4 regions of the Micromonospora sp. NPDC049151 genome follow, and region 3 is predicted to be linked to each of the others. Evidence: riboswitches for the same ligand, from Rfam matches in the RefSeq annotation. Region 3 holds a riboswitch; each other region holds the start of a gene.

Region 1 (4,623 bases), on a different contig from region 3:
CGGGGGCGGCCACCGTGTCTGGCGCGTCTGGGGTCAGCCGTCCAGGCCGGCCGGGGAGTTCGGCCGGTCCACGTCCACGAACTCGATGTCGTCGGCGGCGCGGTCCCGGCTGCCGGCGGCGCGTGCCGCGGTGCCGGCGGCCCAGCCGATCGCCGCGCCGGCGAGCGCCGCCGCGATCAGCAGCGTCCAGGGCAGCGCGGGACGGCGGCCGGCGAGCGCGTCGAACGCGAGACCGGCCCGGCGGCGTGCCTCCTCGGCGGCGGAGCCGACCAGGTCGGTGGCGTCGTCGGCCAGGCCGGAGGAGCTGCGGCGGGCGGTCCGGGTGGCGTCGCGCATGCTGTCACCGGCGGAACCGACGGCGGAGAGCAGGTGCTGCCACGCCTGGTCGGCGACCCGCTCGGCCTTGCCCCGGCGGTCCAGCAGGTTGGTTCCGAACATCGTTCTACCTCCTCGGGTGCCGAAGGCCGGCGGCCACTTCGGACTCCGGTGTCCATCCGGCGGTCACTGTCCCGGGCAGTGCCCCACCGGACCCGGCGGCAAACCACGCCCGGGTCATGGCGGGTGCGGCCGGTGAACGGGACGAAGCACCCGAACGCGCCGGGACGGGTGCGGACGGGACGTGCGTGCGCCAGCTACCCTGGTCCGCGGGATCGGCGGGCCCGCCCGGTCGCACGGTTGGCCGTGGCCCGCCACAGGGGGAAACTGGAACCCGGTGGTCCGGATTGGGTACGCCCAGGTGTGCCCAGTTCGCGAATTGCTCATCCCGGGGGGTGGCGACCGGGGCGTGGGAGGAATACTCTCGGTCGCGGCCCGCGTACTGATGAGGCGCCCGTCATGGGCGAGTGGAGGTGCTCGCGTGAGCCTGTCGATCGTGAAGTCGGTGCGGCCGGGTGGTGTCGTCGAGATCGCGCCCCGTGGGGAGATCGACGTCGACACCGCGTACGAGGTGCGGGAAGCGATCGCCGAGGTGCTCGCGAAGGCCCGCCCCGCGCGGATCGAGCTGAACATGCGGCTTGTCACGTTCATCGACTCGGTCGGCATCAGCGCCATGGTCGCCGGCTTCCAGACCTGCGAGGTCAGCGGCGTCAAGCTCGTGGTCACCGAGCCGAGCCGGTTCGTGCACCGGCAGCTCTGGGTGACCGGCCTGCTCGGCCTCTTCGGCGCGCCCGAGCCGTGGTTCGCCGACGACACCCCCGAGGTGCTGCCCGGCGCCTGAGCGCCGTTCGCACCCCCTGCGGCCAGGGGACCTTCTACCCGTTGCCAGTCCGGCGTCGGTACGGGACGATCGTCGCGACGCACGACGGCGAGGGGGCCCGCTTGCAGAGCAGCGACAGCTTCAGCTACACCGTGCAGGCCCGGTGCAGCCGGGCCGAAGCGGTGGCCCTGCTAGGCGACCTGAGTCGCCAGGGTGAGCTGCATCCGCTGATCGTCCGGGTCCGGAAGCTGCCGGCCCGGCCCGGCGCGCTGGCCAGCTACGCGATCACCGACCGGCTGCAACTCGGCCCGCTGCACTTCCCGGTGACCTACCAGGCGGACGTGCTGATCGCGAGCGAGGACGAGGTGGTCACCGTCGCCCGGCAGCAGCCGGCGACGACCGTACGCAACCACACCCGGCTGCGCGACGAGGACGACGGCACGGTACGCGTCGAGGTGGAGATCACGCTCACCGCGCCGGCACCGCTGTTCGGGTACGCGTTCCGCCAGGCCCGGGCGGCTCACCTGGGCCTGGCGGCGCGTCTCGGAGCGACCCTGGAGGGCCGGCCGGCCTGATCCGGCCGGCCCCTTCCGGGCGCTCAGTACACCGACAGGTGCACGTGGTTGGTGTGGTCGCTGGACGGGTCGCCGTTGCCCCCGCTGTACGACTTCCACCCGCTGCTGGGCAGCCAGATCTGCTTGAACCAGATCACGTAGAGCACGGCGAGCGGGTCGGCGTTGCGCACGAAGTACGCGGCCAGGTTGTTGCCGTACGTCCGGTCGCCGCCGGAGGCCACGCCGCCGAAGCCGTTCTTCTGCGCGGCGAAGTCGCAGGCCCGCCCCTTCGGGTGCTCGCCCGAGCCGCTGGGCCGGTGGCACGAGACGTACCTGGTGAAGCCGGCCGCCTTCGCCTGTTGCAGCGCGTGCAGCGTGCGCGGGGTGATGCAGCCGTTGGCCGGGGTCGGGTCGTTGACGCTGCACGACTCCGGGGGCCAGGAGCCGTCCGAGTTGCGCGGCGCCGGCTTCGCGTTCTTGGTGGAGGTGCCCTGGACGCTGCCGCCGCTGCTGCTGCGCGTGGCGCGGTCGTTCGCCACCTCCAGGGCGCGCTCGGCCTGCTCCTTGCGCTTGGCCATCACCGTCACCTGCTTGCGCTGCTCGCGGATCTCGCCGTCGAGCTGGGCGCGGGTGCGGGTGGCCTGGTCCCGGGTGGCGATCAGGTCGCGCAGCGTACGGTCCTCGTGCGCGGCGACCTGTTCCAGCGCGGCGGCCCGGTCCATGAAGCCCTCCGGGCTGCTGCTGCCCAGCAGCACCCCGGCGGTGCCCAGGCGGCCGTTGCGGTACGCCACGGCGGCGATCTCGCCGACCTTGGCGTCGCGTACGGCCAGCTCGGCGCCGACCGTCTTGAGCTGTTCGTTCAGTTGCTTCTGGCGGCTCACCGACCGGTTCAGCGCGGCCTTGGCCTCCAGCCAGCCCTTGCTGGCGGCGTCGAGCTGGGCACGCAGTTCGGGCGTGCCGCCCTCGTCGTCGCCGCCGGGCGCGGCGGCGAGCAGGCCGGTCGCCGGCCCCGCCGAGGCGGGGGAGACCGGAACAGTCGCGACGCCGAGGGCCAGCGTCGCGACGAGCAGGGCCGCCAACCGGGCGGCTGTCCGTCGTACAGGTGCCACGTGGGGCATTCACACGTCCTTCCGTCAACGCCGACCGGGTTAGCTGACGGGTTCGGGACGGAAGATCCCTACCGCTGACGCGGATGCACCCCACGTACGTGGTTCCCCGGCTCGTCCCTGCGGACGATTAGGCGACGGCCGCCCCACCGGGGCCGGTGGCGTCCGCGGGTGCGGCCGCGACCGACACTACCGGCGCTGCCCGGGCGTGGCTCGGTGGAGCAACGCCACTAGGTGGGGCAAAACCGGCATAAGACTACAACAGCCACAGTGATTTAAGTCTGCCCTAATCACCACTCGGTCTTCCCGCACACGCCGGCCGACGCTCCGGGTTCGACCTGCAACGTGGCGTGATCGATGGAGAAGTCCTCGTGCAGGGCGGCCCGCGCGGCGGCCAGCACCTGCCCCGGGTCCACGCCCGGGTCGGTGGTCAGGTGCGCCGAGGCCACCTCCATGCCCGAGGTGAGCGTCCACACGTGCAGGTCGTGCACCTCGGCCACGCCGGGTACGGCGGCCAGCCGGTCGTGCACGGCGGTCACCTGGAGGTGCTCCGGCGCGGCCTGCACCAGGATGCGCAGCGCGGCCCGGCCGAGCCGCCAGGTGCGCGGCAGGATGAACAGGCCGATCCCGACGGCTACCAGCGGATCGGCCCACCACCAGTCGGTCGCGGCGATGACCAGCGCGGCGGCGATCACGCCGAGCGAGCCGAGCAGATCGCCGAGCACCTCCAGGTACGCCCCGCGCAGGTTGATGCTCTCCTTCGCCCCGGCGCGCAGCAGCGCGAACGCGACGATGTTGGCGAGCAGGCCGAGCACCGCCACCACGAGCATCGGGCCGGCCAGCACCTCCGGCGGCTCGCCGAACCGGCGTACCGCCTCGACCAGGACGTAGAGCGCGACGGCGCCGAGCAGCACGGCGTTGGCCAGGGCGGCGAGCACCTCCAGCCGGTAGAGCCCGAACGTGCGCTGCGGGTCGGTGCCGGCGCGGCGGGCGGCGGTGATCGCGGCCAGTGCCATGCCGATGCCGAGGACGTCGGTGAACATGTGCCCGGCGTCGGAGAGCAGCGCGAGCGAGCCGGTGGTGAAGGCGGCCACCGCCTCGACCACCATCAGGACGGCGAGCAGCGCGAAGGCGGCCCAGAGGCGGCCCCGGTGGCGGTGTGCCGCGTTGGCCACCGCGCCGCTGTGGTCATGACCTGCGCCCACGCCAACACCCTTCCTGCCCCGTACCGGCCAGGCCCAATGTATGTTCACATCGCTATGTATGCAACTGAACTGTGGGTGACGTCAGGGGCGCGGACGGGTGTCCCTCAGAGCGGGTCGAGCGTGGTGAGGCGCTGGGTCGCCCGGGACAGCGCCACGTAGAGCGTGCGTACCCCCGAACCGGGGTCGGCCCGGATCTCACTCGGCGCCACCAGCACCACGCCGTCGTACTCCATGCCCTTCGCCTGGAGGCTGGTGACCACCTGGAGCCGGCTCGCGCCGAGCGCGCCCAGCCAGCCGGCCACCTCGTCCCGGCGTGGCACCGGCGTGATCACACCAACGGTGCCCTCCACCTGCGCGAGCAGCGCCTCGGCCGCCTCGACGGTGGCCGCCGGCAGGTCGGCGGCGGGCACCGTGCGCTCGACCGGCGGCACGCCGGTGGACCGCACCGCGTCGGGCAGCGGCAGGTCCGGGTAGAGCCGGCGGATCTCCGCCGCCGCCACCGCGAAGATCTCCGCCGAGTTGCGGTAGTTGGTGGTCAGCTCGTAGCGGTGCCGCTTGCGTCG
Region 2 (4,623 bases), on a different contig from region 3:
GCGGCCGGTCCACCCCGTGGCGGTCCCGGGCGATGGTCTGGCTCGGTGAGGTCTCGTTCGCCTTCTACCTGGTCCACGTGCTGGTCATGGTCACCGTGCTGCGGCTGACCGGGCACTGGGGGACCGGGCTGCCCGGCTGGCGCGGCCCGCTCGCGGTGCTCGGTTTCCTGGTGGTCACGCTCGCGCTGGCCGCCGCGCTGCACCGCTGGGTGGAGGTGCCGATGATGCGCCTGCTCGGCCCGTCCCGCCGGGCCCGCGCGGCGTCGCGCGCACCGGCCGTGCCGGCTCCGCGCGGGCCCGCCGCCACCCCGGCCGCCGACGGCGGCGCGACGTCCGGGACCGGTCCGGCCGAGGGCGTCGAGTACGCCGGGCGGCGTCGCCCGGACTGACACGCGCACACGTCGGCCGGTCGATCCGCGACACGCCGTGCGGCGGTGCGTTGGTGGGGGATCGGCGGTAATTTGTACCCGTGCTTCCGATCGCGCTCACCTGCCCCGTGTGGTGGGTGGCGCGCTGGGCCGCCCGGATGTTCGCCAGTCTCGCCGTGGTCGTCGCCTGCTCGTTCGGCGCCGCCGCGCTGCCGTCCGGTGTCGCCGCCGCTCCGGCTCCGGCGGTCGCCGTCCCGGCGTACCCGGCCGTGGGCGCCTCGGCTGCCGCACGGCCGGAGGCCGACCGCGTGGCCGAGTGGCACGCCCGTCCCGCCGGTGGCCCGGCACCCGCCGCCCGGGTGGCGGTCCCGGGTGACCCGCAGCCGGTCCCGGCCGGCCGGACCGCCGCGCCGGCCGGCCCGCGGGCACCGCCCGCCCGCTGATCCACCCACGGGCCGCGCCCGTTCACCGCACCCACCGCACGTCATCCCCGCACCCGCCACGGCGGCCCAACGGCGCCCGGCGAGGTCGTGCGGGTCCTCCCGCCAGGTCCTTCCCGTGAGGTGCCGACCATGTCGCAGACCGCTCTGTACCACTTCCTCACCTCCGTGCCCGAGGCCGCCGCCATCTGGTCCTTCCTGCTGCTGCTCGCCCTCGGCCTGCTCGCCGCGCTCGTGGCCCGGCCCGACCGCGACGCCGCGCCGGAGGCCGCCGCCGAACCGGCCGACGCCGACGCCGCCCGCCGCGACGACCTGATCCGGTACGCCGAGGAGGTGGCGGTGGCCGCCGCCGGGGCCGCCCAGACCGCCCGGCGCCGCCGGGAGCAGTGGCTGGCCGCGCAGGACGAGGCGGACCGGGCGTGGACCGCGTACGACGAGGCGGACGCCGCCGCCCGACGCCTGGCCGGCGCCGCCGCGCTGGCCGCCCCGCGCACACCCCGAACCCCCGCGGAGTACGCGACCCGGGAGCGCTGGCTGCGCCACGCCGCCATGACGGCGCACTGGCGGGGCGACCTGAGCGCCCGCCAGCTCGCCGACGTGCTGGCCCGCCGCAACGGCTGGGATCCGCGCCGGCACCCGGCCGACCAGGAGATCGTGCTGGCCCGCATCGTCCGGGACGGGCGCCGGGCCGGGTGGGAGAGCGCCGCCGCGCGGGAGCGGCAGTCCTGGCGGGACGCGGAACTGGCCGCCGAGGCCGCCCGTACGCTCGCCGCCGAGGCGTACGCGGCCACCGCGGCGCTGTGGCCCGCCCCGGCGTACCGGAGCGCCGCGACGAACCCGCTGCCGGTGCCCGCGCCGGTGCGGCGTGCCAGGTGGCGTCCGGCCCGGGTGGGCTGAGACGGGCGTCTCGACCGAATCGTTACCCGCGATGTTTGCGGGCCCGGGGACCCGGCCCGTCGAATCGGGCGCCGGGCGCAGAACGGGCCATCGAGTCACGCGACTGCGGGCCGGCTGCTCGCAGTCTGTCCGCTTTCCGCCGCCGGGTGACGTGAAAACCGCTTGTCCCATCGAGTGAAGTCAGTAACCGGCTGTTCCGAAATCCGTTACCGCAGATCACGTTTACGCAGGTCGGGACGTTTGGCAGGGGGCAATACCGGCCGGTAGTGTCGGCGCGTCGATGCGGTAACCGATCGCCGACGGCGACGCCGCACCGACCCGCCTAATCGTGTCTCACGAACCGGGGACCCATAAGCAACATCGGGGTGAATCCGCGGGCCCACGGCCCGTGGTAGGGCGTACTTCCCGCCCGAATCCGTCAGCTAACCCGGTCGGCGGTCACGGAAGGAGTACCGACCTCGTGCCCACCCCCCGATCGTCCCCCCGCCTCCACGGCAACGCGGTGCCCGCGCTCGCCTGACGCGCGACCGCAACCGCCCCCCTGGGCGCCCGGCGTCACGGGCGTTCCCGATCCCCCGGCCATCCGGCCCCGCCAGCACGCGTGAGTTCCTCCGCGTGCCGGGCCGGCGTGCGCCGCTCACGCCCCGTGGAGGATTTCGTGAAGCACCACCTGAAGCGTCAGCTACGACGGATCGTCACCGAACGCCCGTACCAGATCATCGCCGGATCGGCCGCCGCGCTCGTGCTGGCCGCCGGTGCCGGCACCGTCGCCACCGCCGGTGACGACGCGCCGGTCCAGGAGAACACCGCATCGGTCGCCGAACTCGGCGCCGCCCGCCTCGGCGAGCAGCCCGCCAGCCGCGGCGAGGCCCGGATCGCCGTCCCGCAGGCGTCGCCCAGTGCCTCGGCCGCGCCGAGCGCGTCGCCCAGCGCGTCGGCGTCGGCGAAGGCGGCGGCGGACCCGGACACCACGGCGAAGGCGAAGCCGAAGCCGCCGTCGAGCAGGTCGCTCGACTACGACTACCAGGCGCAGATCAACTACTTCTACTGCGGCCCGGCCGCCGTGCGCAACGCGCTCAGCGCCGCCGGCATCGAGCGCAGCCAGGACGCGCTCGCCGGTCCGCTCGGCACCACCGAGATGGGCACCAACTCGGCCGAGGACACCACCCGGGTGCTCAACCAGCAGGTCAAGGGCAACCCGTACCGGACCCGCATGATTCCCGCCGGCTCCGCCAGCCCGGCTCAGATGGACCGGCTCCAGGCCGACGTGGTCGAGGCGATCAGCAACGGCCGCGCGGTCGTGGCGAACGTCGCCGGCACCGTCACCGACACCAACGGCGGCTGGCACTCGTTCCCCGGTGGCCACTACGTCGCGGTGGTGGGCTACAAGAACGACGGCCGGATGGTGCGGATCGCCGACTCGGCCGACCCGTCGCTGCCGTCGTACTGGGTCACCACGATCGACCTGGCGCACTGGATCGCCAGCCGCGGCTACTCCGCCTGACCCGTCCGCAAACCCGAAGGCCGGCACCCCCCGGGGGGTGCCGGCCTTCCCCGTCCCACCACCGCCCTCGTTGATCTTGCACTTTCGGCCCTTCCATAGCGGGGCAACACGGGCATCGGCGGGGCCGCAACCGCAAGATCGACGGGCGGGGGTGAGGGCGGGGCGGGACCGAGGTGGGGTGGGTTCGGTGTCGCGGGGGCGGGGCGGGCGGTGGCAGACTGCGCCAATGGGCGATACGACGGGTGACCGGCATCTGGTTCTCCTGCACGGCATGGGCGCCACCGGTGAGGTGTGGCTGCCCTGGGCGCCGCTGCTGGAGCGCCGCTGGCCCGGCCGCTGGCTCGCCAGCGATCTGGCCGGTCACGGCTGGTCGCCGCCGCTGCACGGCTACTCGTTCGAGGCCCTGGCCCAACGCGTGGCCGACGGGCTCGGCCCGGTCCGGCTCGGCCCCGACGACCGGCTCGTGCTGCTGGGGCACTCGCTCGGCGGGGTGGTGGCGCTGGCGCTCGCCGCCCGGCAGCGGGGTCTTCCGATCGACGCGGTGGTGGGCCTCGGCATCAAGGCGGTCTGGTCCCCGGCCGAGCTGGCGAAGTCGGCGGAGCTGGCCGCCCGGCCGGTCACCTGGTTCGCCACCCGCGACGAGGCGGCCCGGCGCTACCTGCGGGTATCAGGGCTGGCCGGACTGTTCGCCCCGGACCATCCCGTGGTGGAGGCGGGGCTGCGGCGGGAGGACGGCCGCTGGCGGCTCGCCATGGACCCGGCCGCGTTCGCGGTCGGGGAGCCCCGGCTGCCGGCGCTGCTGGCCGCCACCGACGTGCCGGTGCTGCTGGCCCGGGGCGAGCTGGACCCGATGGTGACCGACGCGCAGCTCAAGGAACTGGGCGTGCCGGTTGCCACGCTGCCGGGGCTGGGCCACAACGCGCACGTCGAGGACCCGGCGGCGGTGCTCGCCCTGCTCGACCCGTACCTCTGACCTGGCCTACACCACGGCGCGCGGCGCCGGGACCGCCCAGTCGGGTTCCAGCTCCCGGCGGGCGGCGGCGAGGAACGCCTCGGCGTAGGCGTCGGCGGGGAAGTCGCCCAGGTAGCGCGTCCGCGCGGCCCAGCGCTGCGCGGCCTTCGGGTCGGCGTCGAGCAGGTCGGTGAGCACCTCGTCCACGTTCGACATGTCCCGCCGCAGCACGTAGCCGGACGCCGCGAGCGGGAACCGCTCGACGAAGTGCTCGCCGTCGGCGCCGGTGTCGGTGACCGCGTACGGCTTGCCGGAGTAGAGCCAGTCGGAGATGACCCCGGAAACGTCGGAGACCAGCGCGTCGGCGTGGTTGACGCACTCGGTCAGCGTCAGCTCGCGGGCCGCTGCGGCACCCCACAGGTGCGGCCGGCCGGTCTTCGCCCGGTCGGCGGCGAGCAGTTC
Region 3 (4,623 bases):
ACCAGGTCGACGCTCGGGCCGAAGTAGCCCTCGGTGTCGTGGATGACGATGTACTCGATCTTCTGCTGCTTCGGCCGGTCGCCAAGATCGTGGTTGCCGTAGTCACCCGGGTCGTCGCTGAGCTGCTCGTACGGCGCGGGGATCCACTCACAGGCCAGCCGCACCGGGCACTCCAGCCCGTCCGGCCGCTCGGCGTTACGCAAACCGAGCCGGGCCAGCCGGGAGCGGTCCGGCGTCGCGGCGGTGGCGGCGAGCGTGACCCGCTGGCCGTCGTCGGTGGTCCGGCTGGCGCCCTGGCCGAGCTGGTCGTACACCTCGTCGGCGAAGGCCGCCGCGCCGTCGGTGGTGTCCGCGCCGGAGTACCGGGCCACCGCGCCGTACCAGGCCGCCGGGTCGGTGCCGGCGCCGACCGGCCCGCCCAGAGCCTTCTGGTACGACGCCAGCAGCGCCGCGCCACCGCGGATGTTCGCGGCCGGGTCGGTCCGCAGCGTCCCGGCGTCGAGCCCGGTGAGCGCGGCGGCGGCGTCGAGCGTCTGGAGCGAGGCGGGCGGCAGCGGGGCCTCCCGCTCCGGCGTGGCGGCCGTGGCCGGGTCGAGCTTCAGTGGACGGGAGTCGTCGCCGCGCGGGTCCTCGTCCTCGTCGACGTGGGCGCTGCCCGGCATGGCGAGGATGTGCGCGGCGTCGGTCAGGTGCATCGGGCCGTAGCCGCCGCTGGTGCTCGGCTGCCCGGTGTGGGTGTCCCAGCGGGACTCCAGATAGGAGACACCGAGCAGCACGTTCTGCGGGACGCCGTACTCGGCGGCCGCGGCGGCGTATTGTTGTTGCCTGTCGCTCGCGGGCGGGGACGTGTCCGGCGCGGCGGTCACCGGGCCGGTCGTCGCCAGCGCGGTGGCGGTGGCCACGGCGGCGGCGAGCAGTATCCGTCTGCCCGACGGCGGGGCGGAGAGGTGCATCGAACCTCCTGGACAGGGATGGGGGTCACTGCGTCTCCACCCTCACTCCGCACACCCGTGACGGTCAATACCTTTCCAGTAAGTAATCAGCCGTGAAAGAAAATTTCACTTCCGTCAGTGGTTCGCCGCCGGATCGCGTACGGAGTGTCACGTCGCTGGAAGTTGCGGATCGATAACGGTGGTCCCTACTCTGGTGAATCGTCGGCCGTACGTCTCACCGTCCAACCCGGTCGGTGACGGACCGGCACCGCCGAGTCGCCCGCGGGCGAGCCGGGGAACCAGGTACCTGGGGTGAATCCGCAGCGATGCGGTAGGGCGGCTCCCTTCCCGCCCGAATCCGTCAGCTAACCCGGTAGGCGGAACTGAAGAAGGAGTACGGACGCCGGTGGCACTCCATGCCCCGCGGCCGTCGTCGAGCCGGTCTGTCGACCGGTCCACGGCTGTGCCGCGTACCCGCTGGTCCCGCTTCACCACCGCCCTCGCCGCCCTGGTCGGCACCGCTGTCGTCCTGACCGGTGGCGCCACCGCGGCACACGCCGAACCCTCGGTCGCCGAGATCGAGGCCCAGATCGACCGCGACTGGAACAAGCTCGAACCGGTCATCGAACAGGTCAACGCCGTACGCGAACAGCTCGCCGCGCGGCGCGAGCAGGCCGACGCGCTCGGCCGGCAGATCGCGCCCCTCCAGGCCCGGGTGGACGCCGCGCTCGGCCAGGTCGGCGGGCTCGCCGCCGACGCCTACAAGGGCGACAACCTCTCCACCGTCAACGCGCTGCTGGGCAGCCGCTCACCGGGTGACCTGGTCAACGGCCTGGAACTGCTCGACCGCTTCGCGCACCGGCAGCACGAGCAGGTGCGCTCCGTCGCCGCGCTGCGCGACGAACTGGCGGCGAAGAAGAAGCCGCTGGACGAGATGATCGCCGGGCTGGCGCGCACCGAGGCCCAGCTCGCGGCGAAGAAGAAGCAGATCGACGCCGAGATCGCCCGGCTGCAGAAGCTGCGGCTCAAGGTGTACGGCAAGGGCGGCGGCGGCCCGCTGCGCCCGGCGCCCTGCCCGGCCGGTTACCCCGGTGGCGCGGCCGGTGCGGCGGTCAAGTTCGCCTGCGCCCAGATCGGCAAGATCTACGTCTGGGGCGCGGCCGGGCCGGACCACTTCGACTGCTCGGGCCTGACCATGGCGGCGTGGGCCAAGGGCGGCGTGTCGCTGCCGCACAACGCACGCCAGCAGCACGGCGTGACGAAGCGGATCGGCCGTGCCGAGCTGCGTGCCGGTGATCTCGTCTTCTACTACGGCGACCTGCACCACGTGGCGATGTACGTGGGCGACGGCTGGGTGGTGCACGCCTCCCAGTCGGGCAAGCCCATCACGATGAAGCGGGTCGACGACGGCGACATCAACAGCTACGGCCGGGTGTAAGGAAGGGCCCCCTCTTAACGCCTCCGGTAGAGGAGGGGGCCCTTCTTAACAACTGCGGGCGTCCGTCAGCGCGTCGGCCAGGTGCGCCAGCTCTGCCAGGACCGGCTCGGCGTCGGGCCGCGCTGCCCCTGGTAACGCGAGCCGTAGACGGCCGAGCCGTACGGGTGCTCGGCCGGCGAGGAGAGCCGGAAGATGCAGAGCTGGCCGATCTTCATGCCCGGCCAGAGCGTGATCGGCAGGTTCGCCACGTTCGACAGCTCCAGCGTGACGTGGCCGGAGAAGCCCGGGTCGATGAATCCGGCCGTCGAGTGGGTCAGCAGCCCCAGCCGCCCCAGGCTCGACTTGCCCTCCAGCCTCCCGGCGAGCTGGTCGCCCAGCGAGATCACCTCAAGCGTGGAGGCGAGCACGAACTCGCCCGGGTGCAGCACGAACGGCTGTCCCTCCGGCACCTCGACCATCGAGGTCAGGTCGTCCTGCTGCTTCGACGGGTCGATGTGTGTGTAGAGATGGTTGTTGAAGACCCGGAACAGCCGGTCCAGGCGTACGTCGATGCTCGACGGCTGCACCAGCGTCGGCTCGAAGGGCTCCAGCGCGAGCGTGCCGGCCTTGATCTCGGAGACCAGGTCGCGGTCGGAGAGCAGCATCCGAACACCATAGCGACCGGTATGGGTGACCTGCGTGTCGCACTACATCTTCGTACACGTGTTCGATAGAGTGTCCACATGGCTTCCTGGTCCGAATTCGCCGCCGACGAGCCCCGCCTCGCCGACGAGATCCGCCTCCTGATGCAGCAGTATGGGCCGGGCTTCGGCTACCTCGCCACGGTCCGCGCCGACGGCGGCCCCCGGGTCCACCCGGTCTCCCCGGTGATCACCGCAGACGGGCTCTGGTGCTTCGTCGTCGACTCGCCGAAGCGCCGCGACCTCGAACGCGACGGCCGCTACGCGCTGCACTCGTTCCCGCCGGAGGAGAGCGACGACGAGGCGTACATCGCGGGGCGCGCGCGGCAGGTGACCGACCCTGCCACGGTGACGCGGCTGGCCCGGATCGCCCGCGCGGCGCCGCAGGGCGACTGGCGGCTGTTCGAGTTCACTGTCGAGGCGGCGATGCTGACCCGGCGCGACCCGGTGGCCCAGCCCGGCGCCGCCCCGCCGCAGGTGCGGGTGTGGCTCGATCCGCGCGGGGTCGAACCGGCCCGGCGTGACCCGGTTGCCGCCGAGGGCCTTCGCGGCCGGCACGGCTTCGACACCCGCCGCCCGGCCGCCTGACCCGGCCCACGACGAACGGTGCCGGCCCGTCCGAGGACAGGGCCGGCACCGGTGTACGCGGTACGACGGTCAGGCTGCGCGGTAGGCGTTCCACGCGGTAAGCATGCGGCTCGCCTGGCCGGCGGTGAACTGGTACATGCAGGAGTCGTACGTGTAGTCCATGAAGTTGGTGATCGGGTCCTTGCCGGCGGTCGAGCAGGTGTCCCGGCCGGTCGGGCACTGGTACGCCGGGGACGCTTCGGCCGGGGTGTCGGAGACGCTGTCGCCCGAGCCGGAGCAGCCGCCCTGGAAGGTGTGGTAGAGGTTCAGCCAGTGGCCGACCTCGTGGGTGCCGGTGTCACCCTGGTTGTAGTTGGTCGCGGTGCCGCCGGGCAGCGACTCGTTGAGCACCACCACGCCGTCCATCTTGTCCAGCGTCCGCTTCGGGAACGTCGCCCAGCCCAGCAGGCTGTCGCTCAGCTCGCCCAGGTAGATGTTCAGCGTGTTCTTGCCGCCCTCACGCAGCGAGGTCTTCATCGAGCGCTCGGCGGAGGAACCCTGCACGATCGGGTACCACGACGGGTTCGTCACCCGGTTGATCTTCGTGAGCTGGAACCCGAACGCGGTGGCGGCGCCGCCGGTCGAGCCCGCGTACGACTGGTTCAGCACGGTGATCTGCTGGTTGATCATTGAGTCGGTGATGTTGCCACCGGCCCGGGTGCTGTTCTCCTGGATGACGTGCACGACGACCGGGATCGTCACGGTGGCCAGCGGGGCCACGGCGCCGGTCCGGAAGTTGGCCCGCTCGCGCTGCGCGGCGGCGAGGTCGGCCTCACGGTCACGGACCTGCTGGGCGGTCAGGTGGTTGGGGTCGAGCTTGGCGTTGCCGCCCTTCGCGACGCGGGCGTTCGCGTGCTCGTCGGCGTGGGCGTCGGCCGGCTCGGCGCAGGTGCCGGCCGGGGCGGCCGAGAAGGCCGAAGCAGCGGGGACGACGCCGACGGCGGCG
Region 4 (4,623 bases), on a different contig from region 3:
GTCGTGCTGGTCGCCGGTGCCGGCAGTGGCCGGGCGGCCAGCTCGCCGGGGACGGTGACGTCCAGGCCGAGGGTGAGCGGCTCCCCGCCGCCCGGGGTGAAGTCGGCGAACGCCCGCCAGACGCCGGGGCCGTCCACCGGCGAGGCGACGCGCCAGGTGCCGTCGCCGTCCATCTCCGGGTGGACGTGCCGGAAGCCGGAGAGGTCCCGCCGGGCGACGATCAGGTGCATGCGCTTGTCGTGGGCCACCTCGTAGCGGGTGACGGGTGCGCCGTCCGGGCCGGTGATCCGGAAGGCGAACTGCCCCGCCGGGGCGGCGGCGGGCTGGAAGGTGTAGCCGCGTTCGGAGACGAGCAGGCCGCCGGGCAGGTGCGCGGAAGCGCCGCCCGCCTGGCTCTCGTCGCCGTGGCCGGCGTCGCCGGCCCCGTGGTCGCTGTCGCTGTCGTCGTGGCGGGTCTCGGCGGCCGGGGCGACGGGATCGGCCAGGTTGCCGATCCCGTACGCCGCGCCGAACACCGCCACGAGGCCGAGGGCGAAGCCACTGAGCTTCGTCGCCGTGTTCATTGGTGTCTCCTCGGTTTCCGCGGGTCCGTCGGACCCGTCACGCACCGACGAGGTCGTAGCCGGCCTCGTCGACCGCCGCGCGGACCGCGTCCACGTCCAGCGGGTCCTGACTGGTGACGGTGACCCGGCCGCCGGCCAGGTCGACCTGGACGTCGGTGACGCCCGGAAGCGCGCTCAGCTCGGTGCTCACCGAGTTGACGCAGTGCCCGCAGGTCATGCCGCTCACCTGGTAGGTGCTCTCCATCTCGCCCTCCGATCTTATACCCCCCAGGGGTACGTTCGAGACGTTAGCATACCCCCGAGGGGTACGCTATCCTCGTTTCCATGACCGCGCCGTCCAGCCCGACCCGGGGCTACACCGCCAGCAAGGACCAACTCCTCGCCCGGCTCCGCCGGATCGAGGGTCAGGTCCGTGGCATCGAGAAGATGGTCGAGGACGACCGCTACTGCATCGACGTGCTCACCCAGATCTCGGCCATCCAGGCGGCGCTGGACAAGGTCGGCCTCGGCCTGCTCGACGGCCACGCCCGGCACTGCATGCACGAGGGCGCCGCCGAGGGCCGGGCCGACGAGATGGCGACCGAGATGATGGCCGCCGTCGGCCGCCTGATGAAGCGCGGCTGAGCGGGGACCTCCGGCCCCCGGAACCAGGCACATCGACCCGCGCCGACGCGTCGGGCCGGTCGTACCGTCGAAGTGGCGGGCAGGCCGACCCCGGCGGACCCGCGGCGACGGACGGAGGGCGGCCCGATGATGTGGCAGAGCCCGATGATGGGCTGGATGTGGATCTGGTCCCTGCTGGTGCTCGCGGTGCTGGCGGGGCTCGTCTGGGCGGCCGTGCGGTGGACCGGCCCCCAGTACCTGGGCCCGACGACGGCCCGGCGCATCCTGGACGAGCGGTACGCGCGCGGCGAGATCGACGAGGACGAGTACCGGCGACGCCGGGCCGGTCTGACCTGATCACGCGAGGCGAGCGTCACCGGTCCCGGTGAGGTCAGGCTGCCTACCATGGCCGGGCGACGACCCGGACGTGGTCGACACGTCCGCGCCGCCCGGGTGACCAGACCGGTCCGGCGGACCAGGCGTCGCCCCGACCGTTGGGAGACGCCATGGGTGCCGACCACACCCGCCCCGCACCCGCCGCGCCGCCGGGCGTACGCCGGCTGCTCGTCGCAGTGGTGGTGCCGCTGTTCGCACTCACCGTGATCGCGGCGCTGGTCCTCTGGCCCCGGCAGGACCGGGAGCCGGTGGGCGGCGCGGACGTCCCCCGCTACCACGGCACGGTGACCCGGGTGGTCACCGAGCCCTGCCCGCCGACCCCGGAGGCCCCGGACGGCGGGGGCGGCCCCTGCGGCACCGTGACGGTGACCGCCGAGCAGGGTCCGGACGCGGGCCGCCAGGTCGAGACGCCGATCCCGGCCGGGCCCGGCGCGCCCCGGGTCGCGGTCGGCGACGAGGTGGTCCTGGTCGAGCTGACCGACCCGGCCGACCCGGCGGTGAAGTCCTACAACATCGCCGAGCACCAGCGCGGCACACCGCTGATCTGGCTGATGGTGCTGTTCGCCGCCGCGATCGTGGCGTTCGGCCGCTGGCGCGGGCTGGCCGCGCTCGCCGGCCTGGCGGCCAGCTTCGCCATCCTGCTCGGCTTCGTGCTGCCGGGCATCGGCGCCGGCCAGCCCCCGCTGCTGGTGGCGATCGTCGGCGCCGCGTTGATCATGTTCGTGGTGCTCTACCTGACCCACGGGATCACCGCGCAGACGTCGGTGGCGGTGCTCGGCACGCTGGGCAGCCTGGTGATCACCGGCGTGCTCGGCCTGCTCGCCACGTCCGCCACCCACCTGACCGGCTTCGGCAGCGAGGACGCCACCACGCTGTCCATGTTCCAGGCCGACGTGGACCTGCACGGCCTGCTGCTGGCCGGCATCATCATCGGCTCGCTGGGCGTGCTGGACGACGTCACGGTCACCCAGGCGGCCACCGTCACCGAACTGGCGCACGCCAACCCCGGGCTGTCCCGGCGGCAGCTCTACCGCGCGGCGACCCGGGTCGGCCGGGCCCACATCGCGTCCACCGTCAACACCATCGTGCTGGCGTACGCGGGCGCCTCGCTGCCGCTGCTGCTCCTGCTGGTCGCCGACTCCCGCCCGGTCAGCGAGATCCTCACCAGCGAGTTCCTCGCCCAGGAGATCGTCCGCAGCGCGGTGGCCACGCTCGGCCTGATCGCCGCCGTACCGCTGACCACCGGCCTGGCCGCGATCGTGACCACCGCCGGGCGGCGCCCGCGCGGCGCGGAGCCGGCGCCGCCCGCGCCCCGGCCGCCGGCCGGACGGGACGACGCGCTGGAGGCGCTCGGCGGCGGAAGGAGTACGGAGGCCGCATGGTGAGACTCCGCAGCGTGACCATCGATTTCAAACGCGACGCTGGTCACGGTGCGCCACGGCGAAATCTCGCTATTGGTCGGCTTCCGGACGTAGATCCTCACGAGTGCTGTCGGGTAACCTCGCTGCCGGTCACCGCCGAAGGCGCGCACCGGCGCCAGCGGTGCCGCCGCCCAATCGCCCACGGGCGAGCCGGGGAACCAGGTACATGGGGTGAATCCGCGACAGCGGTAGGGGCCACTTCCGTCCCGAACCCGTCAGCTAACCCGGTCGGCGGCCGACGGAAGGGAACACTGTGACGGCACCCCTGCGCCGCTGGCTGACACCCGTGGTGGCCGTGCTGGCCTCACTGGCCGTGCTGGCCGGGCCGACGCCGGCGACCGCGGCCCCCGCCGCGGCGGCACCCGGCAACCCCTCGGGCCACGAGGAGGACGGCGAACCGCCGCTCATCACCGAGGCGATCGACTCCGCCAACCGGAACTTCCTCCAGGCCAAGGCGAAGCTCGCCAAGTCGCAGGACCGCCAGCGGCGGCTGGCGGCCGAGGTGAAGACGGCACAGGCCGAACTCGACGCGCTCAGCCCGCAGGTCAACCAGCTCGCCGCCCAGTCCTACCGGACCGGCCGGATGGGCGCGATGGCGATGCTGCTGGAGAGCAACTCCCCCGACTCGTTCGTCCGCCGGGTCAACGCCCTGGACGAGCTGAACCTCCTCAACGCGCAGCGCCTGGCCGCCATCAACGCGGTCAAGACCCGCGCCGAGCAGGCCAAGATCGCGATGGACGCCGAGGTCCGCGAGCAGGAGAAGCAGAAGAACGCGATGGAGCGCGAGAAGGTGCAGGCCGAGCGCGCGCTGAAGCTCGTCGGCGGCCTCGGCTTCACCGGCGGACTGGTCTCCGCCACCTCACCGGTCGCCAAGATCGCCCCCGGCCGCACCGCCGACGGCGGGTGGAAGGCCGAGTCGTGCAGCGAGGACGACCCGACCACCTCGGGCTGCGTCACGCCGCGCACGCTGCACGCGTACAAGGAGGTCCGGCGCGCGGGCTTCAAGCGCTTCGTGGGCTGCTACCGGTCCGGCGGGCCGTGGGAGCACCCCAAGGGCAAGGCGTGCGACTGGTCGCTGCAGAACAGCGGCTTCGCACCCTGGCACAACAACGACACCCGCAGGTACGGCAACGAGGTGGCCGCCTTCCTCATCCGCAACGCCGACCGGCTGGGCATCTACTACGTCATCTGGAACCGGCAGATCTGGTTCCCGGCCACCGGCTGGCGCTCCTACAGCGGGCCGTCGAACCACACCGACCACGTCCACATGTCGCTGCTCTGACGCCGGACACCACGAAGAAGGGGCCGCCCTCGGGCGGCCCCTTTCGTCTTCCCCGTGGATCAGCTCGCCAGCGCCGGGTCTGCGGGCGCCGCCGGGGCGGGCAGCGGGGCCGGGGCCTGCGCCACGGTCCGCACCTCGCCGCCGGCGAGCCGGTACGACATGCCGACCACCGTGCACCGCCCCGCCGCCACCCGCTCGGCCAGCACGCCGGACCGGGCCAGCAGCGTCTCCACGGTCTGCGCGATGTGCACGTCGATGATGCCGTCGAGGTCCTCGACGCCCTGGCGGGCGGCGCGCAGCAGGCTGGGCGAGACCGCGTCCACCACCGCGCCCAGGTGCCCGGCCGGGGCGGCGCCGG

Evidence for each region. Region 3 has a riboswitch for cyclic di-AMP ahead of AB0B20_RS06130 (NlpC/P60 family protein). Riboswitches for the same ligand answer to the same signal wherever they lie in the genome.
Region 1: it holds a riboswitch for cyclic di-AMP, as region 3 does, so the genes downstream of both, AB0B20_RS13175 (hypothetical protein) here and AB0B20_RS06130 (NlpC/P60 family protein) in region 3, are expected to answer to the same signal.
Region 2: it holds a riboswitch for cyclic di-AMP, as region 3 does, so the genes downstream of both, AB0B20_RS19500 (C39 family peptidase) here and AB0B20_RS06130 (NlpC/P60 family protein) in region 3, are expected to answer to the same signal.
Region 4: it holds a riboswitch for cyclic di-AMP, as region 3 does, so the genes downstream of both, AB0B20_RS10965 (hypothetical protein) here and AB0B20_RS06130 (NlpC/P60 family protein) in region 3, are expected to answer to the same signal.

The regions. Positions count from the first base shown of each region.
Region 1 is NZ_JBEZDP010000009.1:96,199-100,821, reverse strand. It holds gene AB0B20_RS13190 (hypothetical protein) at 34-438, opposite strand; gene AB0B20_RS13185 (STAS domain-containing protein) at 857-1,216, shown strand; gene AB0B20_RS13180 (SRPBCC family protein) at 1,318-1,770, shown strand; gene AB0B20_RS13175 (hypothetical protein) at 1,794-2,867, opposite strand; cyclic di-AMP (ydaO/yuaA leader) riboswitch at 2,872-3,002, opposite strand; gene AB0B20_RS13170 (cation diffusion facilitator family transporter) at 3,146-4,060, opposite strand; gene AB0B20_RS13165 (AAA family ATPase) at 4,165-4,623, opposite strand, start outside.
Region 2 is NZ_JBEZDP010000016.1:84,047-88,669, forward strand. It holds gene AB0B20_RS19485 (acyltransferase) at 1-389, shown strand, start outside; gene AB0B20_RS19490 (hypothetical protein) at 470-811, shown strand; gene AB0B20_RS19495 (hypothetical protein) at 941-1,705, shown strand; cyclic di-AMP (ydaO/yuaA leader) riboswitch at 2,015-2,157, shown strand; gene AB0B20_RS19500 (C39 family peptidase) at 2,352-3,209, shown strand; gene AB0B20_RS19505 (alpha/beta hydrolase) at 3,436-4,182, shown strand; gene AB0B20_RS19510 (CDP-glycerol glycerophosphotransferase family protein) at 4,189-4,623, opposite strand, start outside.
Region 3 is NZ_JBEZDP010000003.1:227,531-232,153, reverse strand. It holds gene AB0B20_RS06135 (peptidoglycan recognition family protein) at 1-953, opposite strand, end outside; cyclic di-AMP (ydaO/yuaA leader) riboswitch at 1,192-1,327, shown strand; gene AB0B20_RS06130 (NlpC/P60 family protein) at 1,339-2,370, shown strand; gene dcd (dCTP deaminase) at 2,436-3,014, opposite strand; gene AB0B20_RS06120 (pyridoxamine 5'-phosphate oxidase family protein) at 3,093-3,638, shown strand; gene AB0B20_RS06115 (zinc metalloprotease) at 3,708-4,623, opposite strand, start outside.
Region 4 is NZ_JBEZDP010000007.1:119,842-124,464, reverse strand. It holds gene AB0B20_RS10990 (hypothetical protein) at 1-563, opposite strand, end outside; gene AB0B20_RS10985 (heavy-metal-associated domain-containing protein) at 601-807, opposite strand; gene AB0B20_RS10980 (metal-sensitive transcriptional regulator) at 888-1,187, shown strand; gene AB0B20_RS10975 (SHOCT domain-containing protein) at 1,314-1,523, shown strand; gene AB0B20_RS10970 (YibE/F family protein) at 1,673-2,947, shown strand; cyclic di-AMP (ydaO/yuaA leader) riboswitch at 3,102-3,233, shown strand; gene AB0B20_RS10965 (hypothetical protein) at 3,237-4,265, shown strand; gene AB0B20_RS10960 (carbonic anhydrase) at 4,325-4,623, opposite strand, start outside.